One region of the Sporosarcina sp. AD_1 genome, then DNA from elsewhere that is predicted to be linked to it. Evidence: riboswitches for the same ligand, from Rfam matches in the RefSeq annotation. Region 1 holds a riboswitch; each other region holds the start of a gene.
What was found. A riboswitch is a leader RNA that binds a small molecule or an ion and turns the genes downstream of it on or off. The one in region 1 is predicted to bind lysine.
Positions count from the first base shown of each region.

Region 2: another riboswitch for lysine. It lies ahead of ACSW3C_RS17175 (Na+/H+ antiporter NhaC family protein); the one in region 1 lies ahead of dapA (4-hydroxy-tetrahydrodipicolinate synthase).
Region 3: another riboswitch for lysine. It lies ahead of ACSW3C_RS17665 (cysteine hydrolase family protein); the one in region 1 lies ahead of dapA (4-hydroxy-tetrahydrodipicolinate synthase).

Region 1 is NZ_JBPVIR010000006.1:252,926-259,602, forward strand. It holds gene ACSW3C_RS13590 (quinone oxidoreductase family protein) at 35-1,009, shown strand; gene ACSW3C_RS13595 (Type 1 glutamine amidotransferase-like domain-containing protein) at 1,057-1,668, shown strand; gene dapA (4-hydroxy-tetrahydrodipicolinate synthase) at 1,732-2,625, opposite strand; lysine riboswitch at 2,881-3,058, opposite strand; gene yiaA (inner membrane protein YiaA) at 3,182-3,652, opposite strand; gene ACSW3C_RS13610 (hypothetical protein) at 3,808-3,957, opposite strand; gene ACSW3C_RS13615 (winged helix-turn-helix transcriptional regulator) at 3,988-4,341, opposite strand; gene ACSW3C_RS13620 (nitroreductase family protein) at 4,468-5,085, shown strand; gene ACSW3C_RS13625 (hypothetical protein) at 5,207-5,500, shown strand; gene opuFB (osmoprotectant update ABC transporter permease/substrate-binding subunit OpuFB) at 5,558-6,677, opposite strand, start outside.
Region 2 is NZ_JBPVIR010000009.1:162,882-169,558, reverse strand. It holds gene ACSW3C_RS17180 (sodium-dependent transporter) at 1-761, opposite strand, end outside; gene ACSW3C_RS17175 (Na+/H+ antiporter NhaC family protein) at 978-2,549, opposite strand; lysine riboswitch at 2,681-2,859, opposite strand; gene yunB (sporulation protein YunB) at 2,912-3,691, opposite strand; gene ACSW3C_RS17165 (bifunctional metallophosphatase/5'-nucleotidase) at 3,733-5,133, opposite strand; gene ACSW3C_RS17160 (sulfite exporter TauE/SafE family protein) at 5,135-5,959, opposite strand; gene ACSW3C_RS17155 (DUF72 domain-containing protein) at 5,959-6,677, opposite strand, start outside.
Region 3 is NZ_JBPVIR010000010.1:65,816-72,492, forward strand. It holds gene ACSW3C_RS17655 (LrgB family protein) at 1-420, shown strand, start outside; gene ACSW3C_RS17660 (APC family permease) at 482-1,840, opposite strand; gene ACSW3C_RS17665 (cysteine hydrolase family protein) at 1,863-2,573, opposite strand; lysine riboswitch at 2,747-2,931, opposite strand; gene ACSW3C_RS17670 (mandelate racemase/muconate lactonizing enzyme family protein) at 3,129-4,244, opposite strand; gene ACSW3C_RS17675 (M20 metallopeptidase family protein) at 4,241-5,401, opposite strand; gene ACSW3C_RS17680 (YfcC family protein) at 5,428-6,677, opposite strand, start outside.

The DNA.
Region 1 (6,677 bases):
ACTATTTTTCATGCTACATTGAGTATGGGAGGGGATGAATGTGAAAGCGATAATTCAAAAAGAATTCGGTGGACCCGATGTTCTTATGTTAGAGGAAATGGAACGTCCGAAAATTGGTGCAGGAGAATGTTTACTAAAAGTTGCATTTACAAGTGTGAATTATGCTGACATAAAAACTCGCAGAGGCAAAAAAGGAAAAGGACAATTTCCACTAATACTGGGATTGGACGCAGCTGGGGTCATTGAAGAGGCTCATCCTCATTCAGGTTTCTCAAAAGGGGATCGCGTCGTTGCGTTCCCTAAATATGGATCGTATGCAGAATACGTGATTGCGGATGAAAGGTTAGTCTTTAAAATTCCCGAAAGTCTTTCATTTGAACAGGCGGCTGCTTTGCCGACTATATCGTTTTTAGCATTTATCCTATTACATGAGATCGGGCAAATTAATAAAAAGGATACAATTGTTATACATAGTGCTGCTGGCGGTGTTGGCTCCATGCTTGTACAGCTAGCGAAATTATATGGAACGCAGACAATTATTTGTACGGTAGGCCATATGGAAAAAGCAAAGTATGTAAAGAGCTTAGGGGCGGATATTGTATGCACCTATGATTCGTTTGTTGAAGAAGCCTTGTATCATACGGATGGTCAAGGAGCAAATGTTATCTTTGACTCTGTAGCCGGTGAGGTAACAGGGAAGAGCCTAGAATGCTTAGCATTGTACGGTACACTTGTGCAATTTGGAAATAGCAGTGGTCTGCCAGGAACCTTTACTACAAATGATGTCCATAGTAGCTGCAGAAGTATTAAGGGTTTTAGTTTAGGTACTACGAGAAAGCATGACCCCGCTCGATTGGCATCTATTGCTGAAGAAGTAATTGAGTTAATTACTTTACATCAGGTTGCTCTTCCTATCGCTCAAATTTTTACATTACAAGATGCCTCAGAGGCTCATCGATTAATGGAAAGCCGTAAATATGAAGGAAAGATTCTTTTGAGAGTGGAGTGAAAGCATGTATTAAATATGACGAATGAAAGAGGGAGAGGAGAGTATGAATGAAAAGACAGATACTAGCCATTTCAGGCGGGGGATTTTCAGAAAACACCCCATTTATTGATGAGTACCTGTTGAAAATCTGCCGGAAACAAGGGCCAATTAAAATCGCATTTATTGGAACGGCAAGCAACGACGCACCGGGATATATCGACAAGTTTTATGAAGCCTTCCGAGAGGAGGAGCCAAGCCATTTAACAAGTAAAGACTTTCTGGCGCCCGCTATTCAAAAGGTCGTGAATGCGTTGGACATCGTGTATGTGGGTGGGGGCAACACCCAATCTATGCTTGAAATCTGGCGCCGGACCGGTTTTGATGAGGTTCTGAAAAATGCATATCAAAATGGAGTGATTCTAGCTGGGATAAGTGCCGGTGCGATGTGCTGGTTTGAGACGTGCTTTAGTGAAAGCAAGGAAGGATATGAGGAGTTTCAAGGGCTTGGGATGTTGAAGGGAAGTCTGTGTCCTCATTATAATGAAGAGTCTCGGCGTCTTGCATTCGATGCCTGGGCACCCAGTAGAAAAGGCAGCCCCATCTATGCATTAACAGACAACGAAAACTTGCACTTTCAAAATGAGATTCTGCTTGCGAAGATCACAACGCCATGCAACTAATCCATGATAAGAAATGCCAGGCTCCACTATCGTGTGAACCTGGCGTGTTACTTTGCTAGTTGATCAATTCCTTGAAAAAGCTAATTCCTCATAGAGCGTTAAAGATTGGTATAAGCTGCGCAGCTGATCGCTATTGAGCGGAATCATCGGCAAACGGACGCCGCCAACTGGTATGCCTTTTAGGTTGAGTGCCGCTTTGACAGCAGATGGATTTGGCGCTGCGAATAGGGCTCGCATGATAGGCAGCAGTCTGCGATGTTCCCGGGCAGCTTGTTCAAAATCACCCCGTTGAAAATACGCGATCATCGTTTGCATGTCGTTTCCGACTACGTGAGATGCGACTGAAACGACGCCTGCGCCGCCGATTGATAATACAGGAAGTGTCAGCCCGTCGTCGCCACTATATAATGCAAAGCTCTTTGGCGTGCGATCAATAATTTCGGCCATAGTGTCCAAATCACCGCTCGCCTCTTTGATTGCCACGATGTTGCGGATCTTCGAGAGGCGTATGACGGTTTCAACGGACATATTGACAACACTGCGTCCCGGAATATTGTATAACATGATCGGCAGAGTCGTGACCTCTGCAATGGCCTTAAAGTGCTGATAGAGCCCTTCTTGACAAGGTTTGTTATAGTACGGAGTCACGAGCATAATGCCGTCGACACCCGCATTTTCCGCGAGCAGGGTCAGTTCCATGGACTCTTTCGTATTATTGGTGCCAGTTCCTGCAATGACCGGCACCCTGCCATTTACAACGTTTACGGTAAACTTGAATAACTTGGCTTTTTCTTTGTTCGTCAAGGTCGGGGATTCTCCTGTTGTTCCCGAGACAACCAATGCTTCGGTGCCATTGGAAATCAAATAATTAATCAGGTTCTGTGTTGCCTGGAAATCAATTTCACCCTGTTCATCAAAAGGAGTCACCATAGCTGTTACAATTCGTCCGAAATTCATTGTTCTCCACATCCTATCATTTTTTTATAAAAAATAGAGGGAGAAGGGCAAGTGATCAATCACGCCTCGGAATAATTGGCCGGGATTTAGTCGAGCTGTTATGTGCAACTCTCAAAATGGCTGACCTCCGCCGAAGGCTTAACTTGGAGAAGCAGGAGCATGACCTCCGTGCATCTAAACGATCCAAGTGAATTGAACGCAAAAAAGCAACAACGAGGGCTCGTTGTTGCAGTTGAAATAATAAATTATTTCATTGCATAAGATAGCCCTCCATATAGTTTCCTATATGACAATTCTGTGCTTATTCAACGCAGAACCAGCTTCGAGATAATGAGTTTCTCTCCACTTCGGCAAATTCCCCTTTCCACAGTCTTCATCGGATCTCATTATCCTCTGACTGTGTACTGATGGTCTTTGCGCCTCTATCCTTACTTCAAAACTTGCGAAATAAGTGAATGTTAAATTACTACGACTTTACCCCTTTTCAGAAGCAAATGCAAGCAAAAACTTAAAAAGTTTTAAAAATTCGATTGGAAAGTACCTTTACAGAAAAATATTAATCTGCTTCTCTCGCCTTTTGTGTATCACGGACGTTTTTCTGCACCGTAATTGCCGCGAAAATACTTAACACAAACGCCATCGCATAAAACCCTTTTTCACTCAAGACGATACTGCCGGCATTATACAGGCCAATCGCCATTAGAGCGATCGCAACGATCAGCGCAAACCAGCTGATGCCATAATAAATATTTGTCACCGGGACGTCTTCCTCTTTATCTCTGACCGCTTTTTGCAAGGAAACGGAAGCATAAAGACCGAAAATGAGAACGGCAAAGTAGTAACCTTTTTCATTTAATTCCATGCCCGCATTAAACAAGCCGATTAAGTAGGATGACACTCCGATCAGCAACGCTGCAATGGATGCCCCTTTAAAAGCAACTGTCGGTTCTCCGTCTTTTCTTTCCACTTTTATTTTTGGTATCTGGGGTTTTTCTTTATCTATTATATATTCCTTTTCCTGGGTCATTGAATCATCTCCCTCCTCTTTCCTTCATCATAGCTAAAAGATTACGAGGCGACAATTGATATTTGAAATATTGTTTCTCTTCGCAAATTAATTACAAACAAAAGAACGCTAGCCAGTTGGGAAGCGTTCTGTAATGTTCAGCTATTTATAGAAAATTAAAAAGCCACAACGACAAGGGCGAGGAGAAAACTAATGACGGCAATTATGGCCCAATCGAGTTTCCGAGTTAGACCGAAGAGGATTGTGATAATGGAACAGATGATAAAGTTGACGACGAAAAGTATGCCGAACGTTATAAAAATCATAGGAACACCCCCTTAGACCTATCCCTATTTCTACTTCCTGTTCACAAACTCTTCCTTCTTCTCGACCCAGCCTAATATCGCTTTGAAGACATCCTTGAATTCATGACCAGGCGGGGTTAATTCGTATTCGACCTTTCTCGGTGCTTCCGCTATGATGCGCTTCACCAGCAATCCTTCTTCTTCCAGATCTTTGAGTCGTTCAGACAGCAGCCTATCTGAGATTCCGTCGATTGCATTCAGCAATTCATGATACCGTTTAGGTCCGTCGAACAAATTAAAGATAATGATGCCCGTCCATCTCTTCCCGATGAACTCTATGGCGTTTCGGTATTTCTGGCAAGTGGACTCTGTGCCGGTTTCTATCGTTTTAAGATCTTTTTCCATATTTCCAACCCCGTTTTTTACTTTTTCTTATCATATCACATTGCAAAACACTTGACGTCTTGAACTTACTAAAAGTATGCTAGTTTTGTGCTTACTAAAGATTAGTTCTAAACAGGAGGAATTGGAATGTCTGAACATCTATCCAAATTGATTCGGGAACGCCGATCGGTCCGAAAATATGATTCGAGTGCCAAGGTTGAAAAAGAAGAACTGCTTGAGATGCTGGAAGAAGCGACACTTGCGCCTTCCACAAGCAATTTGCAGCCTTGGGAATTCCTTGTCTTCCTAGATGCGGCAGAAAGAAAAGACTTGCGGGCGATCGCATATGATCAGGAACAAATCGAAACAGCTTCTGCTGTCATCGCGGTACTAGGCGACAAAGAGTTTTACAAAAACGTAGGCCCGGTCTATGACAGTATGTCGGAAGCAGGCTATATTGATGATGCAAGCAAGGAAGTGCTTGTCAGCAATACAAACAAGACATATCCGTACGCGCCGGAAGAAGCACGTAAAAACATGGCGACATTTGATGCGGGACTTGCTGCGATGCAGTTCATGCTCATTGCAAAAAATCGCGGGTATGCGACTGGGCCGATGGGCGGCTTCGACAAAGCGAAGTTCTCTGAACGCTTCCAAGTAGATGAGCGGTATTTCCCGATCGTCCTCATTACAATAGGTAAGGAAAATGCCCCAGCGTATCAAACTACCCGGCTACCGATTGAAAATAAGGTGAAATTTATCTAATTGCTAATGCAAAATAATGTATTCAAAGGCCGGGTTCATATGGACCCGCCTTTTTTGTTGTGTAATGAATCTTATATCCGGTTTAAACGTATGAGGGGTAGTAGAGAAGAAGGAGTGATTGGTGTTCTTTAATAAACTCAAAAACCCGTATAGCGGGCAACCAGCTGAAATAACGGGGGAGCTGGAGGAATTGTATGCTGTCATTCTTTATTTCACCCCGACGGCCGTCTATGTGTATGAAGATAAAACAGATTCACATGTCATCCACGATGGCGGCCATATTGAATTATGGGACGACTATGACACGGTTTGGTCCGGAACGTATATCGTGACATACGTGCATAAGCTCCAAGAAGCGCTCGATCGATACAAGGTGGATGAGCTGGGGCTTCTCGTCGTGCCGCTTGAGTCCTAGCCCTCTCTGGAGAAAGAAATGGCCGAGATCGGGAATCATTGATCTCGGCCATCTTGTTTATTTCAATAAACCCGCATTCTTTAAAAATTCACGTGCCACGTCTACCGGGCTTTCTCCTTCCGCGTTCACTCGATAGTTCATGTCGCGCATTTCATCGTCGGTCACTTTGCCGGCGAGTTGGTTGAGCACATCTTCGAGTTCCGGATACTGTTCCAAGGTCTCCTCCCGCAAGAGAGGCGCTCCTTGATATGGCGGGAACAGCTCTTTGTCGTCTTCCAGGACAGTCAGTTTATATTGCTGTAGCTCGCTGTCTGTTGAATAGGCGTCCATCAGGTTAATATCACCGGTTTTTATTGCCTGGTAGCGGAGTTTCGGCTCCATCGTTTGGACCGATGGGAAGTCGAGTCCATATAGGTTTTTAATGCCTTTGTAGCCGTCTTCGCGATCTTTGAACTCAAGGGTGAATCCGGCTTTGACAGCACTTTCGACAGCAGCGAGGTCCGAGATGGTTTTTACGCCATATTGTTGTTCAAAGGCTTCGGAAACTGCAAGTGTGTAAGTATTGTTGTATGCCATTGGAGGCAGTAGGGCGAGGTCAAATTGCTCCGCCAAGCCCTCCCTTGCCTGCTCATAGACTTCGTTTCGGTCGTTGCTGACAGCCTCTTCTTTCAGAAACTCGGATAAAGCGGTCCCTGTGAATTCAGGGTACATATCGATGCTCCCAGATTGCAGAGCTTGGAAAACAAATGATGTCTTGCCGAGACCCGGCTTCAGTTCAACGGACAAATCTGTTTCTTCTTCAATTAAGAGCTTATACATATTAATAAGAATTTCTGGCTCTGCTCCTAGCTTGGCTCCGATTACAAGCTGTTTGTCTTCACGCAGCGAGAGGAACGGTAGAACGATGACGAGAAGCGCAATAACCAAGCATGCGGTTAAAGCGATTGTGGCTCGCTTAAAGGATAATCCTTCAAATTTCCGCAACAAGAAATCAAATCCAAGTGCAAGCAGAGCAGCCGGAATGGCGCCAAGCACGATGAGATAAGGATCGTTACGATCGATTCCCAGCAGGATCAGATCCCCAAGTCCACCGGCCCCGATGAGTGCTGCGAGTGTCGCGGTCCCGATGATAAGTACCATGGAGGTGCGGATACCTGCCATAATAACGGGCATGGCA
Region 2 (6,677 bases), on a different contig from region 1:
GTAATATCCGATTTTTTTGGCAAATAGCTGGAATAGGTAATCATGATAGCGAAGGCGATGGATAAACTGAAAAAGATATGCCCATACGCCGCCACCCAGACGGTCGAATCCGCTAACTTGCTTAAATCAGGTTTGAAGAAAGCCTGCAATCCTACAGCCGCTCCATCGAGCGTGACCGCACGCAAAACGACTAGAAGGAAGACGACGACAAGTGTCGGGATGAAAATACGGTTTGCCAGTTCGATCCCTCTCTTGACTCCAGCAAGCAAAATAATGAAGGCAATTGCCCAAACGAGCAACAATGGAAGTAATACGCCTGGAACGATTCCACCGATTTCTCCCGGATTGTCCGCGAGATGCAATACGGAGCCGAACAAGAAACCGCCCGTATCATCCCCCCATGCCATATTGAAGGAATAAATCGTATACTTCATCGCCCACGCGATGATGACAGCGTAGTAAGTCGAGATGACGAACGAAACAAAGATCCCCCACCATCCGAGCCACTCCGCTCCTTTTCCGTTCATACGGAAGAATGACAATGGAGCGGAACCACGATACTTATGGCCTATTGTAAATTCCATGATCAAAATCGGTATGCCGGCAGTCAGTAGTGCGAATAAATATGGAATGAAAAATGCCCCTCCGCCGTTTTCATACGCCACGTATGGAAAACGCCAGATATTGCCGAGCCCTACCGCGGAACCAACAGCAGCCATAATAAATCCGGCCCTCGTGCCCCATTGCGAACGCTGTTCCATAAAGCTCTCCCCTTTCCCTATTGCTCCTTTTCTAAAAGGAGTCAAAGTTATATATTTTCAGATTAGTATATAATCTTAGAGATTAGTATATACGTCTAACTGACTATTGTCAAAACAATATTTTATTCGACAATTAACGCATCCATAACAAAAGGGCGATGAAAAATCATCGCCCCTTCCTTTCAATTATCTTAATTACCAAAGATGAATAACGCATTATGCGGAATGCCCTGCTTTCATTTTTTTACTCTTTGCGGTCCAGACAAAGAACAAGGTTCCGAGTACAGCAAGTGCCACAATCAGACCTATCCAGACAGAACCGGTCAATCCTAAAACAATATAACCCACCACACTGATGCTTGCAGCCACCAAGGCATAAGGCAACTGGGTCGACACGTGGTCCATATGGTTGCAACCCGCTCCCGTTGATGACAGGATCGTCGTGTCAGATATCGGAGAACAGTGGTCTCCGAACACAGCACCCGCGAGTACCGCTGACAGTGCAGGCAGCAGAAGCTCAGGCTCTGCATTCAGCATAATCGTACCGGCGATCGGCAGCAGGATGCCGAAAGATCCCCAAGAAGTGCCTGTGGAAAACGCCATGACACCCGCCAGCACAAACATCAGTACAGGAATGAAACCGACAGGGATATTGGATTTCTCTACGACGCCAGATAAAAATTGTCCTGTTTCCAATACATCGATCAAATCAGTCAAAGCCCAAGCGAACACCAGAATTAGAACAGCGGGCATCATCGCTTTAATACCGCTGATAAACGCTTTTCCAAGCCATTGCATCGACGCGGTTTCGTTATGTTTCAGTTGAGCGATATAAGACCAGCCCGCGACAAGCGTTCCGATCGATCCGCCGATCAGCAAGGATCTTGGTACATCGGTATTTTCAAAAATCGACCAGATATTCATCGTTCCGCCCGCTTGGTAGCCAGTGTAGATCATCATACCGAACGTCGCAACGACGAGCGTAATAATTGGCGCTACCAAATCTCTCACCTTGCCGTAGGAATGGACAGGAAAATCCTCTTTCAGCTGGCCGGGGATATCTTTGTCGGGGTGGAAGAGCTGGCCCTCGTCCGCCAGTTCCTCATGCTTTTTCATCGTAAAGAAGTCGATGTTTGTCCAAGCGAAGAAGAACACCATCAATAGAGTGATGATTGCATAGAAATTCATAGGTGCCATCAGCAGGAATGCAGATAGCGGCGAGTAGCTCAATGCTGCCGTCGATCCGAGGATCAATGCCAGCTGGCCGATCAGGAATGCTCCCCAGCTGGAAATCGGGGAGATGACACAGACAGGTGCGGATGTCGAGTCGATGAAATAAGCAAGTTTTGCTCTGGACACTTTATGCTCGTCCGTAATGGGACGCGCAATTTGTCCAACTGCCAGCGCATTGAAATAGTCATCCACAAAGATGAGCACGCCGACAATGACTGTCAGCAATTTGGCACCACGTTTTGTCTTGATTCGGCGAACGGCCCATTCCGCAAATGCCCTGCTCCCTCCCGAGAGACTGACAAACGCAGTGATCACACCCAGCAATAAGATGAAAAGCATAATGAAAATATTATACGTATTCAGGGCGCCGTCATCCCAAAACGAGACGATCATCCCCTTCCATAAATAGCTGACTGTTTCAGCCGGTGAAAACGAAGCGACCAATAAAGCCGCGGCCACAATACCGCTTCCTAATGATAATAAGACCCGCTTTGTCACCAACACCATCACAATGGCAATCAGCGGCGGTAAAATTGATACCCAAGTTCCAATCAAGTTGCTTTCCTCCATTTCTATGAATCGAGGCCAAGTAGGGGGAATGAAAAAACCGATACCTTCACACTTGCGTGCATCCGGTATCGGCTATCTACGGTTCGTTTGTTGGATAATTTCATACTATCTAACGTACGATCTGTAGCTCATCATACATTCTAATCATGTATGACAGTGTCATCCCTGTTCGGAATGACCCCAGCTTGAAGGACCTGACAATCCATTCAGCTTCGGCAAAGCTTCCTTTCTAGCACGGTCAACGGTGTCACCCTCTCGTACGTTACTCATAAGCAATGCAGCCTCTACCTAATCGATATTCTTCTAACATTTACTAGCCTAACAAGAATAGATGGCAAAATCAATGGTTAATTATCCTTGCCTTTCTGCAATGGCACTTCGATTTGCGGCGCGTTTCCATCACCCTTATTGTAAATTTGCGGAATCGGGCTTTGAATCATGCCGAACGCTACCGGAATGCGCTGCTCCACAGTTGTCGTACGTGTCGCAAGTGGTACGATGATTTGGACATCCACCGTAACAAGGACATTCAACTCAACAATGGCATTATTGATGCCAAACTCGGTCACAACCGTTTCCACATCGGTATGCACGCTTCCTACCACATGAAAGCGAATAGGGATTTTCGGGCCGAGATTACCGAGCAGTGGGATGTTCGTCGCTTGCCCAACCGGGACAAAAAAGACAACGCCTCCATGGCTTTCCATCGCTTGCGGGTCGTATTCGATATTTTCATTAAGCGGCAGCATATCCATATTGCCGCTTTCCGCCATATCGAGATGGGACTCCACTAAACTATGGATTTCCGCCATGGTCTTACTGATGATCTCCGTATCGAACTGTGTTGTGACCATCGCACCCGAATCATTGGGAATGTTTTTAATAATATCATTGACGTTATAAATTTCTGTGGACCGGGATTTGATTGCCTGCGTGATGACATGCGCCGCAATGATTTCCGTCTGAAACTCCGCGTACTGTATGTAAATAGGGGTAAGTCTGGCGTTTACGATATAGAGGAAAATAGCGATTGTCAGAAGAAACGCAGGCAATATAAGGGATATCCATTTACGCTTTTTCTTTTTCCTGCCGTAATATTTACGCGGGACTTGACCATAAAATTTCAAAACGACTCCTCCTACATAAATCTATGCAGGCAAGGAGCCGTTCATTCCATTTGCTGACTGCCAGTCCGCTTCTCCTCCAGCAAGCGTTTGCCATACCAACCGGCGACATCTCGGATCAATTCAGGCATAATATACTCCTTTGGCGCATCTTTCAATAACGGAAAGAAGTAGCCAAAAGTGAACATGTCCAGCGTAACAAGCCGATAGCTCTTGTCATCCTCCACTTCCTCGTCACCGACGCACAACATTCCTTCATCCATCCATAGCCGTTCACGGATCATGGCTCCCATTAGGGTGCCACGAAAGCCAAGACCTCTCACTTCTGTCCGTGGCAGCTCGTCGTTCAGGGAGAGCTCATAAAGCTCACGCAACTCTCTGCCGTTCAGACTAACGATGCACGGATTGATCGGATGAGGCAGCAATGCATGCAGATCCCCTTTGGTCACCCAGCCGTTTTCCAGCCCGCCTAGAAAGATGCCGGCGTTGAACAATGCACAATCGGCCTCTGTATAAGCAATCAGCGCCTCTCCGAAGAAAGAGGACAGCTTGCTTGGACCGAACAATTCCTGAGGCATCGATTCAATATTATAAAAGACGTTTTCGTCCAGCGTCTTCTTTCCGCGATCCATCAATTCATTAACCATCGCCGTATCTCCCGGATCACTGTCCAAGCCATCACATCGGACTACAGCCGCCTCTTTATGCGTGATTCGTTTTTTCTCAACGTCGTATTCAAGCGCGACATGCCCGACGTACATCCCGAATTTCCCCGTCGCGGCCAATAATGTATCCCCGATCCATTCCCCTTCTGTAAATAAATGATGGGTATGCGCACCGAGGATGACATCGATCGAATCAAGTTCTTCCGCAAGCTTCCGGTCCTCATGGATACCTAGATGGGAAAGGCAAATTAGAACATCCGCCTGTCCTTCTATTTCCGCCACGATCTTTCGAAGGGCGGCATGCGGTTCTGATATCTTCCACCCCAAACGGGAATAAAAAGCCGGATACATCGCCGTTGCGCCGATCACACCGATGCGCACGCCTTCTGCCGTTTCAAAAATGCGATACGGCTTCAGCCACTTGGGAAACGTCCCATCCGGCTCCTCCAAATTACAGAGAATCACGTCGAACGCCGCCCCTTCGTATAATGTGTTCAATGCATTCTTCGACAACGTGATCCCTTCATTGTTGCCGATTGTCACTGCATCGCATCCCGCGCTGTTCAAAAGGGCGACATTTCCCTTTCCTCTCGTGCCCTCCGTATAGGGATGGGATCTGTCGATATGATCGCCGATATCGAATACAAAACAAGCATCACCTTGCAGCTGATGCTTTACTTTGTTCTCTTTCAAATAACGGCTTATTTTCGGCCAGTTATCAAAATGGCTATGAAGATCATTTGTATGGTAAAGATGAATTGAGATAATAGATTCCTTCATTTCAACCCCAGATCCCTTCAATGATCGATCGAATTCCAAACAGCAATAAAATGACTCTCAGAACAACAACAAGCGTTTCCGAATTCATTTTTTTATTCAGATTCGAACCGATCGTACCGCCGATGTACGCACCGGGAATGACCGGAAGTGTATACAGCCAAGGCACATGCCCGAGCGAAATATGCGTGATCGAGTTGACGATAGCCGATAAAAACACCATAAACATCGATGTACCGACCGCAACATGCGGAGGAAATAGGAAAAGTAAAATCATCGCTGGCACGATCATTGTACCCCCGCCAATGCCGAAGAGCCCAGACGTGAAGCCAATCACAAACGTGAGCAGCAAGGCAAACCAGATCGGATAGCCATATACATGGGTTTCTCCTTTTGGATCAATGAAGACACGTTCCTTCCCATGGTTCACAAACCAATGGATCGGCTTTAAATATTTTCGAGCGAGCAATAAAACAGCCAACACAATAAGCAAAATACCAAAATATAAATTAAATGATGGCAAGTCTACATTTTTATTCACAAATGCCCCGATCAAAGTCCCGGGGACCGTTCCTATAAAGAAAATGAAGCCGCTTTGATAATCGACCGTCTTTACCTTCATGTGAGATATGGTCGAAGAAAGCCCGTTGAAAATCATCATGATGACGGACAACCCGACAACACTTTGCGGTGTGATGCCGGGAATCCAACCGAGATCAATGCCGACGAGCAAAGTAAGGGGTACAAGGATCGTCCCGCCCCCTAAGCCGACGATGGATCCAAGCACACCTGCTAGCGCACCGATAATCGCTAATAATACGTATTCCATTACTCATCTCCTCCAAAGAGGTCCAACTGCTTCGGTGCTGGGCCGGCACTATCAAGTCCTTGCAAACACTGAAAACGCTTTGCATTCTCTGCCGCATGCCCTCCGGAATTGTTGTTGAACACGATGTAAATCTGTTCCGATTGCTTTTCAAGGTCGGCAACCGCCGCCCCAATTCCCTCCAGCTCCTCATCGGAATAATTATAGAGATACCGCACTTTGCGCCACTCTTTGCTATCTCCTGTGACATTGCGCCAGCCACCCACATTCCGTCCATGTAGACGGACAAACGTTTTGTCAGCCCGGGTTGCGATCGGAACGAGCGGCACACTGCCTTCTCCGGCCTGCGGTTCATCGCAAACCGTATGAATTGCCTTCAATTCCCTCAGCAGCTCGAGAGTCTTCTCCTTAAATTCATCTGAATACCAGCTTTGATGGCGAAACTCAATCGCCACATCGTAATCGGCCAGCTCTCTGCATATGTATCTGATTTCTTCTACGTGCGCCCGGATGCAATCAAACCATGGCGGAAATTGGACAAGCACCATCGCCAGCTTTCCCGCTTCCTTTAAAGGCCCGATCGACAACCGGAATGCCTGAAACATCTCTTCCGGCGTATCATACGGGATCTTCCCTCTCTGATGGCCAGTCATGCCTTGGTACGCCTTGACGATAAATTGAAATGTATCTGGCGTTTCCCTGATCCATTTCCGGATATTCC
Region 3 (6,677 bases), on a different contig from region 1:
CTCATCGTAGGGAACGTGGCCATCGCCGGTTTCGTCGGAATGGTGAGTGTGGCGCTGATTGCCAAATGGATTCATTTAAACCACTCATTGAGCCTTTCCATTCTGCCTAAATCGGTTACGACCCCCGTCGCGATGGCGGTGGCCGACGGCTTAGGTGGCCGTGCGTCTATGGCAATTGTCGGCGTCATGATTGCAGGGATATTCGGTGCCATGTTAGCTCCGTACATCTTTCGCCTCTTCGGCGTGGAAAGTCCTGTCGGAAGAGGAATCGCCCTCGGCAGCGCCTCCCATGCATTAGGAACATCAAAAGCCGCCGAATATAATGAGCTGGCGTTTTCGATGGCCTCTGTATCCATGACATTGAATGCAATTTTGAGTTCTTTGCTTGGTCCCATCATTGCTTGGCTATTGCTTAGTTGATCTACAGAAAACAAGCTATAAAAAGAGTGCCGGAATCTATCCAGGCACTCTTTTTACATAGTTACAACTCGGCCAGCGCAGGCGGCAGTTTCTTAAATCCTTTCGTTGTCACGAGCGAATAGATAACCCCAAGGGCAAGCCATACAAAACCAACCTTCAGTGTCGTATGGGACAAGTTAATAAATAGATAGAAACAGATGAGAAAACCAAAACCGGGAAGTAAGAAGTAGCGGACAATTTTGCGTTCCTTTTTACGGAAAAAATAATAGATGATGACCGATAAGTTTACGAACATGAATCCTGTCAGTCCGCCAAAGTTCATTAATTCGGCTACCAAATTAATCGGCAAAAAGATCGCTCCCACAATACTGATTCCACACATTAATAAAATATTGTACATCGGTGTCTGATACTTCGGATGCAATCGTGTGAAGAACTTTTTCGGCAGCACTTCATCACGCCCCATACTGAACATTAGACGTGAAGCACTCGCTTGTCCTGTCAAACCGGCAGTGAATGTGGACACGATAACAGCTACTGTAAACAGCGTCGCTAACAGTGCACCGCCTGCCCGTTCCGCCACCTCGAACAAAGCAGTATCTGCAGACTTGAAACTTCCTACATCTGGCCAGACAAGCTGCGCCACATACGCTTGCGCAATAAAAATGATGCCGCCAATCAAGCAGGAAAGAATAGCCGCTTTCCAAACATCATTTTTTGGATTCACTGCTTCTTCAGATAATGTCGTAATCGAGTCAAATCCTAAAAAGGAGAAGCAGGCAATCGCTGCGCCCGAGACGATCGCTCCGATTGCGAACGTATCACTGGCAAAGAACGGTGTAATGGAAACTAAAGCGGACGCCCCCTCTTCTACTGTGATCGCTTTTATGCAAAAGATCACGAAGATGGCGACGATGACTCCCATAAATAAAACGAGAATCCGGTTCGTTTTAGCGGCCATCTGCATGCCGAGAATATTAATCACCGTAATCACGCCTGCTATGATGAGCACCCATACCCAATAAGGAATAAACGGAACTAACGCGTTGGCGTATGACGCACCGATCATAAAGACAATGAGCGGAACCAGAACATAATCCATAAACATGGCCCAGCCAGCAAAAAAGCCCAAGTGCGGATTGATCGCACGCTGTGTATATGTATATGTGGAACCCGAAACAGGAAAAGCGGCAGCCATCCGTCCGTAGCTGTAGGCCGAAAACATCATGGCCAACATGGCAACCAAATATGATAACGGCAGCATCCCGCCTGTTAGCTGGGAAGCATAGCCATAAATATAAGCCGGAGCGATTGGTGTCATAAAGGCGATTCCGTAAATGACCAGGTCCCTCAGTTTCAGAACCCGTTTGAATTGCGGAGCCGCTTGGTCTTGTGATGTATTTTGCTGCATGGTCGTCATCTCGCCCGCTTCCTCTCTATCATTAAACTAAAATTTCTTGCTGCAATTGTTCCTCAATCAACTGAATCGTTTCTTCCGTGCTCATCACTTGGCAATAGATTTGATTCATGATCATGATTTCGGCGTCATGCAATTGTTGTGTTGCCGCGGCACATGCGTCTTCGACGAGTATCACTTCAAAGCCGGCATCTGCTAAACTGCGGACAGTGGAAGCGACACATTGGTCGGTAACCACGCCCGTGCATACGACCGTTTCAATGCCCATATTACGTAGTAGGAATTCATAGTTCGTTCCGCTCAATACGCTGTCCGTTGTTTTATTCACTACAATTTCATCATCCAGCGGCTTCAGCTCCTCGACCATTTCCGCTCCCGGATCGCCAATCGGCAATAAAATATTGTTCCATCCCGGACGGCGCTGTACTGGTGAACGATCGCGGCCGTCTTTATGATGGCATGCAATGCGGCCAAAGGTTACTTCCAGTTGGTTACCACGGAAAAAGTCCAGCAGCTTTTTATTGTTTGGAACGACCATGTCATCAATCCGGTCGAAGAAGTACTCCCACTTATCAAACATGCCGCGTTCATGGGCTAATTTGGCATCTAAGCCATCTCTGCTAATGAATTGATGTTGCATATCAACGATCAATAAGGCAGTTTTCGCGGGATCGACGACCATTTTCTTTTCCTCAGTCGGGGCGAATTCGTAATACAAGGTTTGTTGGTTTTCCATCATAAATTCCTCCAATTCACAGCCATTCTGAGCTGCATTTTAGTAATTCAGAAATACAAAAAAGAGATTCTTCATGTGCTAAAGAATCTCCAAAGGCAATAAAAAAAGACTATATCTTTCCAGAAGAACCGGAAATGATGCAGTCATTCCAAATTCCTCGCCTTTTTATCTCAAGTGGAGATAGCACAACTTAATAAATCGGCAAATTTATTAAGACAGTCCTGTAATTATTCATTACAGGCCCAGTACATAATGGCGAGAACTCATTACATACTTCGGCGACATTTCCTTCTTCATAGCATCCACGTCTTCCCGGACTCCGCTATGCGCTAATAAATATCGCGCCTCTACCTCACCTGCGTAAGCAGCGAGGTCTATTAAATTATAGGTTTCATTCTAGTACTCGTGTCTAGCCTCTGTCAATGAATTTTTTTATTGCTCATTCAATTGCAAAGATAATAAACCCTTCCAAAGCTTGCTCCAGCAGGCATTCCAGGAGTTAGAATAGAGTGCTTAAAAATTTTCAAGCACTCTATTTTATCTCGGCAAAAATCCTCAATATAATTCAATCTTCACATAGTCACTAGTCAGTTTTTCAAGGATAGCTTCGTCCACCTCAATACCAAGGCCAGGACGTTCAGAAAGATAGACAAAAGGAATTTGGAAATCCAATTGTGCCACGTCCTCGCTGAACATTAACGGACCAACAAGTTCATTGCTCTTAATCCGTTTTTTGGCTGTGGATAAATGCAATCCAGCTGCGGATGCGATAGCGGACTCCACCATGGAGCCGACCTGGCATGTATACCCTGCGAGCTGAGCTTGATGTACGATGTGGGTAGCCGGATAGATCCCCCCGCATTTCATCAGTTTGATGTTGACCATATCCACTGCCCGTTTCACGGTAATTTCATACATTTCCTTGTCTCCATGAATACCTTCGTCGATCATGACGGGGATAGATGTCTTTTGTTTGATTTCTGCTAAACCGTCAATATCCGTTGCGATGACCGGTTGTTCAATCCAATCAATATGGCAGTCTGTAATTCGCTGAAGGACATACATCGTATCGGCGCTTGTCTCCCAGCCTTGGTTGGCGTCGACTTTCAGCGCAATTTCCGGCCCGACTGCTTCTCGAACCGCACGGATGCGCTCCACATCAAGGCGTTTATCTGTCCCCACCTTTAGCTTCAAGGTCGTATAACCTTCCGCCACAGCCTGCTTCGCTTTTTCAGCCATTTCCGCCGGTGACAGAATGCTGATAACTTTTGGAAGCTCCAGCTTGTCATAATACCGCCCGCCGAGCAAATTATAGACGGGCTGATTTGCCGCTTTTCCCATGAGGTCGTAGCAAGCGATATCCAGCGCCGCTTTCGCAGTCGTCGCACCTAAGATCGTCTGATTCATCTTGTCATGAATTTTCTCAATGTCGAATGGATTTTCTCCGAGAATAACAGATGCTAATGTCTTGTTCAGCACCGCAAAGACACTTTCCCATGTTTCACCTGTAACATGTTCATCGGGCGTCCCTTCTCCATATCCAACAAGTCCATTGTCTGTTTGTAGTTTCACGATGATCGACGGCATGTCCTTGTACGTATGGTAACTGACGATGAATGGGTCGATAAGAGGAAGCCGGATCGCATATACCTCTACTGATGTTATTTTCAATTCCCTGCCCCCTCCTTCATGTACTCCAGCAGACTCGTAGTGAATAAATCAACACCTACTGAAAGCATTTCTTCATCGATATCAAACTTAGGATGATGGTGCCCATAAGGATGCGAGTCTTTGCCGATTCCGATGAAAATGTAGGATGCAGGGATTTCTGTTGAGTAATAAGCAAAATCTTCACTGCCCATAATCCCATCAATTCGTTGCACCCGCTCTTCCCCCACTAGCGACTTTGCCTGCTTCTCCATGAATGCGGTCAAACGGACATCATTCATGAGCGGAGGGTCGCCATGTTCGTACGCCAGTTCATACGCTGCGCCGTGTGCATTGCATATCCCATCCACGATTGCCTCGAAGCGTTTTCGTATTAAGAACGACGTGTCTTTATTGAAATAACGGACCGTTCCGGAAGCCACCGCTGTGTCTGGGATGACATTATAATTGGAGCCGGAATGCAACTCTCCGATACTGAGCACCGCTTCTTCCTTTGGATCCAGGCTGCGGCTCACTATGGTATGGAGCTGCGTGATAATCGTCGAGATAATCAATGTCGGGTCAATGGTCTGTTGAGGCATGGAGCCATGTCCGCCCTTGCCTTTGATGGTAATCGAGAAACGGTCTGCCCCCGCCATCGTCGCTCCTTCCCGTACACCAATGACTCCTGACGGAATAGGCTGCCATAGATGATAGCCGAATATTGCATCCACTCCATCCAAAAGCTTTGCCGCCACTAGCTCCATCGCACCGCCCGGGAGTTCCTCTTCTGCGTGCTGGAAAATCAACAGAATCGTTCCGTTAATCTCTTCCTTTTTCGTGACGAGAACTTTCGCCACGCCGAGAAGAATGGCCATATGTCCGTCGTGCCCGCAGGCATGCATGACATTGCTGGTTTTTGATGAAAACGGCAAACCGGTCTCTTCCTGAATTGGAAGGGCATCCATATCAGCACGAATTCCAATTATCTTGCCATCTCCGTCTCCTTTGATGATGCCGATAACGTCCTTTCCTGTCAGAGAAAAAGTATCGATTCCTAGCTGATGAAGCTGCTGTGCAATATACGCTTTCGTCTCACGCTCCTGATGGGAAAGCTCCGGATGCTGATGTAAGTAACGTCGCTGGTCAATAACCCAATCCATTAATTCTTGTTGTTTCAAAGCTTTTTTCCACCTCTTTATTCAAATTATGAAAACCCAATCACATGGGCAACTGTAACGAAAATGGCACCTAAGACGTAATGAATGATGATCAATGGGAAAATCCATTTCACCCATTTTGACCAAGGGATTCGTGCCAATGCAAGACCCGCCATGAAGTAGCCGGAAGTTGGTGTGAAGATATTCGATATTCCATCCCCAAACTGGAATGCTAAAACAGCAGTTTGCCGTGTTACGCCGACCAAATCAGAGAGCGGTGCCATAATCGGCATCGTCAATGCGGCCTGACCGCTTCCGGATGGGATGATAAAGTTTAATAGACATTGAACAACATACATGCCGAATGCCGCTAGAACTGAAGGCAATTCGCCAATGGTTGAAGCAAATGCATGCAAGATCGTGTCCATGATTGCGCCATCCTGCAACACAACGAGTATCGCATTCGCAATACCGACAACAAGCGCTCCCATGACAAGTACCCGGCACCCTTCAATAAATGACTCGGCAATGGTGTCGAATTTCATCTTTCCAACAAGCCCCATTGCAATCCCCATTAATAAAAACAAACCAGCAATTTCAGTCAAATACCATCCATACTTGATGACACCAATTGCGAGTCCGACCAATGTTGCAAGCAGAATTAAAAAGATAATCTTATGGCGTGTCGTCATCTCTTCCATTTCCGTAACCTTCTCGAAATCCTGCTCTGTCCCATACAATACGCTTTTCGTAGGATCCGCCTTCACCTTCTTCGCGTATCGCATGACATACCAAATACTTACACTTAAGAAGATGACCCATAAAACAATACGGAATCCAAGCCCCGAGAAAATCGGCAGCTCTGCAATCCCTTGTGCAACCCCGACTGTAAACGGATTCATAAAAGCGGCCGTGAAGCCCGCAGAAGTTCCTAATAACACGATGGCTGCCCCGACAAGGGAATCGTAACCGATCAGCACCATTAACGGCACAAGAATTGTGATGTACGGAATTGTTTCTTCCGCTAATCCCAGCATGGCTCCGGATAACGCGAAAAACGTCATCAAAATAGGAATCAGCCAATATTCCCTGCCACTCATTTTCTTAGAAATTGTACCGACAGCAGCTGAAATGGCTCCCGTCGCATGTAAAATACCAAATGAACCGCCGACGATGAAAATATAAAAGATAATACCGGCAGAGTTCAGCATCCCTTTATGAATTGCTTGAAATATGCCTAAAAAGCTAGTTGGCGAAGATTCTACAAAATGATAGGTACCATCCACTACAATGGTCC